Regions from separate parts of the Janthinobacterium sp. GW822-FHT07H10 genome, predicted to be linked through region 1. Evidence: predicted binding sites of a transcription regulator. Region 1 holds the regulator's gene; the other holds the start of a gene.
What was found. The regulator LexA, encoded in region 1, represses DNA repair genes until DNA is damaged. The targets are predictions, from matches to a motif close to ACTGTATNNNNATACAGT.
Positions count from the first base shown of each region.

Region 1 (4,245 bases):
GCGGCGGCACGGCCATCCACTGGTGATTGCCGTCGATGCTGGCGATGGCGTCGGCGATGACGTTATCGGTCTGCGCAAACACGGAGCGCCCCGCTTCCGGCGCCGCCCCAGCGAGTTGCCCCAACGCCACCAAACCCGCCGTATCGAGCAGCGACAGCTTGGCCAGCACGACGGCGTTATAGGCCACCGCATATCGCTGCGGATCGAAGGCGCCGTCCGTCACGCGCATCTCGGCGCGCACGCGCGCGGCAAGGTCGGGAATCATCAGCAGATTCTTGTCATTATGGCGCTCGGGGCGGCTGAAATAGTCGTTCAGGGCGGCATCGTCCATGTCCTTGCTGAACAGCGCCAGGATATCCTGCAATTCGCGCGGCAGCAGGCGGTCGAAGATTTCCGCCACCAGGCGGTCCTTGGCGCTGGCAATCTGCTCGTCGCGCCAGGCGCGGATCTCGGAAGGCGTCGGCAAGCCGAGCAGGTCCCCGGCAAACGCCAGGTCCTCGGCCAGCTTGAGCGCCCGGTCCACCGCCCAGACCACATTCCTGGCGCCGTCGCGCAGCTCGCACCCGGACAGCTCCTGCGCCACACCGAGAATACTCATGTGATAGCAATCGAACCAGCGCGACAACGGCTCGGTCGCGCTGGCCGCCCGGTCCGTGGAATTGAGCAATGACTGGCTCGTCGCCTTCACATATTCGCGCATGGCAACATCGACATCATTGCGCCAGCCCATCAGCGGCCCCTTGATCGGCGACGTGTTCTGCCCCATGCGCTGGCTGAAATCAATGGCGGCATTGCTGACGATCTGCACCAGCTTTTGCGATGCCACCGCAGCATCGCGCACGGCGATGCTGGCCTGCAACAGCTGCTGCCGCTTGGCCGCCAGCTTGCCATTGAGCGAGCCCAGGGCCGCATTGACCGAGCCATTGATGGAGTCGATCACATCGTTTGCCTTTTGACATGCATGATAGCCGAACGGATCCTGCCATTTTTTCGGGCAACTTGCCTTGCGGCGCAACTCGCTTTCCTTGCTGGAAATCTGCAGGTGCAGCTGGAGTATCTCCTGCTCGACACTGAACACGGTCTGCGTGGCCTTCTTCACGCCGCTGAACAGGGCATCGTCAAGATGCTGCGTGGCATTGACCAGATCGTTTGCCAGGGACTGGATGCGGTCCTCGCCCGCCTGTACCTTGGGGATGATGACATTGGCCTTGTCGATGATCTTTTGCGCGTCGTTCGACGACAGCGCCACGCCCCAGTTCGACGCAAACAGCCGCACGACCGCGACGTCGAGCTGGTTCCAAGCAGGATTGACCACCATCGCGTCGATGGATTTGCGGTAGGCATGGTAGGCCGCCAAATGCCGTCCATACTTGCCGCGGCTGTATTGCTCCTGCACCGTATCGTTGAGCACCAGCGTGTCGCGCACAAACGTGCCGAATGCATCGCTGGGCTTGATCAAGGCGCGCACGGCGCCAAGCTGCCTGCCCGTGTGGTCGCGCAACGGCGGCGTCAGCCTCCCGATAAAGCCCTCGAGCGCAATATGCCGCTGCTCCACCAGCGTTTCATCGGCCAGGTCAAAGATGTCTCCCGCATACTGATTGACATACGTATGGGCGAACATGTCGGCCGAGGCATGCCCCAGGTAGCCATAGGCGTATGCCGTGCCCGCGGCGTTGCCCCTGGCGCTGTTGAGCAGGAAGCGCAGCCAGTCGTTGGTCTTCCAGCCGTCTTCGATGCCGGGATGGACGATGGTTTGCCCGACGAGAATGTCCGGCGCCGAGTCGGGACCTATATTCCCCAGCAAGAACTCCGTCTGGTTCGCCAGGATGGCGCTGCGCACATGCGCGGGCACTTCGAGGGTGACGGGCTTTCCCTGCAATACAATAGTGATCTTGCCATCGTCCGCCAGATCGTTGATGACCTGCTGCCCCACCCAGACATGCGTGCCCAGGGTAAAGGCGCACGCATTCCCGGCAAACAAGATGCCCAGCAAGCCAGCCAGCAAGGTGAAACGCTTACCACATCGGTCGATCATGGAATCCTTTTATAGTTTTACGGATGAAGAGAGGCACACATGGCCCGGATGCCACATTGCCAAAAAAATATCATGCGCATACTAGCAGAGAAAATTGCAAATTGGCAATAAATTGAAGTGATCGCGCCAGGAACAAGCCGATCGTTGAATTATTTTGCGAAATGGTGAAATTGGGCTTGCATAGTCGGCGATACTGTACAAAAATACAGACTGTTCATATAGACAGCATTTTAGTATGCACCCACCGCTCATGATCAAGCTGACAGCACGACAAGAACAAATCCTGAACCTGATCAAGGACGCGATTGAAAATACGGGCTTTCCTCCCACCCGCGCCGAGATTGCCAATGAATTGGGTTTTAAATCGGCCAATGCGGCCGAAGAGCATTTGCAGGCCCTGGCCCGCAAGGGCGCGATCGAGATTTCGCCAGGCACGTCGCGCGGCATCCGCCTGATCGGCGCGGCGGCCGAAACGCTGCCATCGAAGGTGCCGGCAGCGCTGCTGATGTCGCTACCGCTGATCGGCCGCGTGGCGGCCGGTTCGCCCATCCTGGCACAGGAAAACCTGGAAGCGAGCTACAACGTCGACCCTGCCCTGTTCTCGGCCAAGCCCGACTTCCTGCTGAAGGTGCGCGGCTGGTCCATGCGCGACGCCGGCATCATGGATGGCGACTTGTTGGCAGTCAAGAAGGTCGACAGCGCCAAGAATGGCCAGATCGTCGTCGCCCGCATCGGCGACGAAGTCACCGTCAAGCGCTACAAGAAGACGGGCTCCGTCATCGAACTGCTGCCGGAAAACCCCGATTTCAAGGTCATTACCGTGTCGCCGGAAGACGAATTCGCCCTGGAAGGGCTGGCAGTTGGCTTGATGCGCAGCTGGCATTGATTTTTCCTGGCAGCTGTCGCACGTAAAACGCAAAAAGGGCCGCAACAGTCATGCTGTTGCGGCCCTTTTTTATCGCCCGGGCGTTTTATGCCTCCAGCGCATTACGGAAATCCTCGAGCAGGTCCGCCTCGTCCTCGATGCCGACGGAGACGCGGATCAGCGATTCGGCGATGCCCATGCTGGCGCGGCGCTCGGCGCCCATCTCGTAAAAGATCGTGTGGGCAACGGGAATGACGAGGGTGCGCGTGTCACCGAGGTTGCTGGCCGGGATAGCCAGGTTCAGGCGATTGAGGAAATCGAAGCAGTCGATGCCGTCTTTCAACTCAAAGCTGAACAGGGAGCCATAGCTGCGGAACAAGTCCGTTGCCAGCGCGTGCTGCGGATGCGAGGCCAAGCCCGGATAATGCACGGCAGCCACGCGTGGATCCGCCTGCAGCATGGTCGCCAGCGCCAGGGCGTTGGAGCAGGTACGGTCCATGCGCAGGGCCATGGTTTCCGCGCCGACGGCGATATGGTGCGCCGCTTCCGGTCCCAGCGAGGCGCCGAAGTCGCGCAAGGCCTTGGCGCGGATTTGCGCGATGCCCCACTGGGCCGGCGCCGCCTTTTTATAATTGTCAAAGATGTTCGGATATTGCGTCCAGTCGAACACGCCCGTGTCCGTCAAGCTGCCGCCCAGTGCATTGCCGTGGCCGCCGATGGACTTGGTCAGCGCATTGACCACCAGGCCCGCGCCCACGGCTTTCGGGCGGAACAAATACGGCGTCGTCATGGTGTTGTCGACGATATACAGGATGCCTTTTTCGCGGCACAACTCGCCGATCTTCGCCAGGTCGGCGATCTGCGTGCGCGGATTGGCGATGGTTTCGACAAACACGATGCGCGTGGCCGGCGTGATGGCGGCCGCCACGTTGGCCACATCGGTGGCGTCGACGAACGACACGGCCATGCCCTGCCCCGTCACCGTCTGCCACAGGCTGTTGGTGTTGCCGAATAGAAAAGCCGACGACACGACGTGGTCGCCCGCGCGCAGCAGCGCCTGCACGACGGCGCCGATGGCGCCCATGCCGGTGGCGAAGCACAGCGTGGCCACGCCGTCTTCCATCTTGTTGACCTTGTCTTCCAGCGCGGAAACGGTCGGATTGCCCTGGCGGCCGTAGCGGAAGCCGGGCTCCTTGCCCTGGAACACGGAAGCGAGCTGGCGCGCATCGCCGTAGCCGAACGCGACGGACGTGTGCACGGGCTTGTGCAGCGAACCGTGTTCGATGCCCTTGCGACGGTCGTTATGCAGGATGGTGGTGGTAAAGCCGTAAGTCTTGTTGTCGCT
Region 1 is NZ_JBXAKS010000008.1:192,483-196,727, reverse strand. It holds gene AC1RDJ_RS19075 (zinc dependent phospholipase C family protein) at 1-2,035, opposite strand, end outside; gene lexA (transcriptional repressor LexA) at 2,286-2,921, shown strand; gene AC1RDJ_RS19065 (cystathionine gamma-synthase family protein) at 3,007-4,245, opposite strand, start outside.

Region 2 (4,245 bases), on a different contig from region 1:
CAGGAAGATGGCCAGCATCTGCAGGAAGTTCGACAGCACGGTGGGGTTTTCATACGGATGCGAGGAATTGGCATTGAAGAAGCCGCCGCCATTCGTGCCCAGCAGCTTGATCGACTCTTGCGACGCGACGGGGCCCATGGCGATCGTCTGCGTTTTTGCCACTTGCGCTTCCATCACGGGCTTGCCGGCCGCATCCAGCACGGGCTGGCCGTCGGCCGCCATTTTCGGCGTCTCATACGCCACCTGGTCGAGCAGGGTCACTTCCTTGTACGGGGAAAAATTCTGGATCATGCCTTCGCCCATGAAGACGACGGACAGGGCCAAGGAGAGCGGCAGCAGGATGTACAGGGTCGAGCGCACCAGGTCGACCCAGAAATTGCCGATCGACTTGCCCGAGCGCGAGGCGAAGCCACGCACCAGCGCAAAGATCACGGCGATGCCCGTGGCGGCCGAGAAGAAGTTCTGGCAGGCCAGGCCCAGCATCTGGGTCAGGTAGCTCATGGTCTGTTCGCCGCCGTAGCCCTGCCAGTTGGTATTGGCGACAAAGCTGACGGTGGTATTGAACGAGGAATCCGGGCTGACGGCGCCCAGTCCCTGGGGATTCAGCGGTAAAAAGCCCTGCAGGCGCTGCAGGCCATACACAAACACGGCGCCCACGGTATTGAAAACGATCAGGGCGATGGCATAGCTTTTCCAGCCCATGGCCTTGTCGGCGGGCAGGCCGGACCAGCGGTATAGCAGGTTTTCCAGCTTTTGCAGCCAGCCCAGGCCGCGCAGCGGCGCGTCGCCGGCCACCCTGGCCATGTACGATCCCAGCGGATAGGCGGCCGCCAGCAGCACGACGAGGAAAGCGAGCAGTAATAGTGTTGATTGGGTCGTCATCACAGTTCCTCCGCCTTCAGCAGCGCCACCAGCAGGTACACGAGCAAGCCGGCCGACACGAAGGCGCCCAGCACATAGAACGCGTTCATTTCACGCTCCCTAATTTGTCGCAGGCGACGGCAAAGCCGGCCACCACGACGAAAAACACGGCAATCAAGCCGAGATACACGATATCCATTCCCACCCTCATTCAGGTTTGTTTTGATAGTGAGCAGATTAGCCAAATGGGTCTAAAAAATTCGTAAAGACTGGGCGGGCAGCTGTAAACAAGATGTAAAAACGGGGGCTTTACCGCATAAAATCCGCCACAATTGGCGCAAAACCACGGCTGTGGCGCACTCTTGTTGCCTTGGAGTAGCGCTATTGCTCGCCGATCAAGATAGAATGCGCGAGCGTCCGCACAAGGACGCCTAGCCTGCCGCACTGCCCTCCCCCAGTGACGCTGGACGGGATATACTGTATATTCATACAGTTATCGCCGCCGCTGTCACTGCGCCGCGCAGTGCCCCGGCCTGGCGTTCCAACCAATGTCTTTACTTAGCTTGAACACGTATGGCCACTAAAAAACCAGCATCCGACTACAGCGAATCATCCATCCGTGTCCTGAAAGGACTGGAACCCGTCAAGCAGCGCCCGGGGATGTACACCCGCACTGAAAATCCGCTGCACATCATTCAGGAAGTGATCGACAATGCCTCCGACGAGGCGCTGGGCGGTCACTGCACGCATATCGCCGTCACGCAAAACACCGATGGCAGCATCACCGTCGAAGACAATGGCCGCGGCATTCCCGTCGGCCTGCATCCGGAAGAAGGCGTGCCGACGGTGGAAATCGTGTTTACGCGGCTGCACGCGGGCGGCAAGTTCGACAAGGGCTCGGGCGGCGCCTACGCGTTTTCGGGCGGCCTGCACGGCGTCGGCGTATCCGTCACCAATGCGCTGTCGACGCGCCTGGAAATCACCGTCTGGCGCAAGGAAAGCGACGGCAACGGCCTGCATCACATGGTGTTTGCCAACGGCGACGTGATCGAGCCATTGAATTCGCGTCCCGCCCCGCGCGACGGCAAGAAGTCGGGCACGCGCGTGACGGCCTGGCCCGATGCAAAGTATTTTGACTCGCCCAACATCTCGCAAACCGAGCTGCAACGCCTGCTGCGCTCGAAAGCCGTGCTGCTGCCGGGCGTGACGGTCACGCTGACCAACGCCAAGACTGGCGACACGCAAACCTGGCTGTACGCGGAAGGCTTGCGCGGCTACCTGACCGAATCGCTGGCGCAGGTGTCGAATGGCGAAACCCTGATACCCCTGTTCGAGGGCGCGCAATACGCGGGTCCGGACTCGGAAGGCTTTGCCGAAGGCGAAGGCGCGGCCTGGGTCGTGGCGTGGACGGAAGAAGGTGCCATCGTGCGCGAGTCGTATGTCAACCTGATTCCCACCTCGAATGGCGGCACGCACGAATCGGGCTTGCGCGACGGCCTGTTCGGCGCCGTGAAGAACTTCGTCGAGATGCATTCGCTGCTGCCGAAAGGCGTGAAGCTGCTGCCCGAAGACGTATTCGCGCGCGCTTCCTTCGTGCTGTCGGCGAAGGTGCTGGACCCGCAATTCCAGGGCCAGATCAAGGAACGCCTGAACTCGCGCGACGCCGTGCGCCTCGTCTCGACCTTCACCAAGCCGCCGCTGGAACTGTGGCTGAACCAGCACGTCGACTACGGCAAGAAGCTGGCGGAATTGGTGATCAAGCAGGCGCAGTCGCGCCAGCGCTCGCTGCAAAAAGTGGAAAAGAAAAAATCCTCGGGCGTGGCCGTATTGCCGGGCAAGCTGACCGACTGCGAATCGTCGGACATCACGCGCAATGAACTGTTCCTCGTCGAGGGCGACTCGGCGGGCGGTTCGGCCAAGATGGGCCGCGACAAGGAATTCCAGGCCATCCTGCCCCTGCGCGGCAAGGTGCTGAACTCGTGGGAGACGGACCGCGACCGCCTGTTCGCCAACAACGAGATCCACGACATCGCAGTCGCCATCGGCGTCGACCCGCACACCGTGGGCGATTCCCCGGACCTGTCCGGTCTGCGCTACGGCAAGATCTGCATCCTCTCCGACGCGGACGTGGACGGCTCGCACATCCAGGTATTGCTGCTGACCCTGTTCTTCAAGCACTTCCCCGCCCTGATCAACAAGGGCCATATCTGCATCGCCCGTCCGCCGCTGTACCGCGTGGACGCACCCGCGCGCGGCAAGAAGCCGATCCAGAAAATCTACGCGCTCGACGATGGCGAACTGCTCGCCATCGAGGACAAGCTGCGCAAGGAAGGCGTGAAACAGGGCGCCTGGTCGATCTCGCGCTTCAAGGGCCTGGGCGAGATGAACGCCGAGCAGCTGTGGGAAACGACGATGAACCCGGACACGCGCCGCCTGCTGCCCGTGACCCTGGGCGAAATCGACCACATGGCCTCGGCCGCCCGCTTCAACATGCTGATGGGCAAAGGCGAGGCGGCAGGCCGCCGCGCCTGGATCGAGGAACACGGCAATGAGGCGGAGGCGGATATCTAAATGATCATCGGTATCGACCTCGGCACCACCAACAGCCTGGTCGCCATCTGGCGCGACGGCAAGGCATCCATCATTCCGAATGCGCTGGGCGACCACCTGACGCCGTCGTGCGTCAGCATCGACGACGATGGCACCGTGCTGGTGGGGCGCGCCGCGCGCGAGCGCCTGCAGACGCACCCGCAGCTGACGGCGGCCGTCTTCAAGCGCTACATGGGCAGCGAAAAAAAGATCACCCTCGGCACGCAGCACTTCCGTCCGGAAGAGCTGTCGTCGATGGTGCTGCGCGCGCTGAAGGAAGATGCCGAGGCATTCCTCGGCCACAAGGTCGAGGAAGCCATCATCACCGTGCCCGCGTATTTCAGCGATGCGCAGCGCAAGGCCACGCGCATCGCCGGCCAGCTGGCAGGCCTGCGCGTGGAGCGGCTGCTGAATGAACCGACGGCCGCCGCGCTGGCCTACGGCATCCGCGACAAGGAACAGGAAAGCAAATTCCTCGTCTTCGACCTGGGCGGCGGCACCTTCGACGTGTCGATCCTGGAACTGTTTGAAGGCGTGATGGAAGTGCGCGCCTCGGCCGGCGACAATTTCCTCGGCGGCGAAGACTTCGTCAGCGTGCTGGTCGACGCCTTTTTGGAGGGCAGCGGCTTGCGCGACGCCGTCGGCAGCCGCCTGCTCGACCCGCGCCAGCAGCAGTTGCTGCGCGACGAGGCGGAGCGCGTCAAGCGCCTGTTGTCGGAGCAGCCCTCCGTGCGCATGGTCACGCGCTACCAGGACAGGGAATATAGCTGGGAGATCAACGAAGACAAGCTGGCG
Region 2 is NZ_JBXAKS010000001.1:432,690-436,934, reverse strand. It holds gene kdpA (potassium-transporting ATPase subunit KdpA) at 1-882, opposite strand, end outside; gene kdpF (K(+)-transporting ATPase subunit F) at 882-971, opposite strand; gene AC1RDJ_RS01960 (DNA topoisomerase IV subunit B) at 1,435-3,432, shown strand; gene AC1RDJ_RS01955 (molecular chaperone HscC) at 3,433-4,245, shown strand, end outside.
Region 2: a site for LexA is predicted at 1,338-1,355, ahead of AC1RDJ_RS01960 (DNA topoisomerase IV subunit B). Genes of this name have one in related genera too.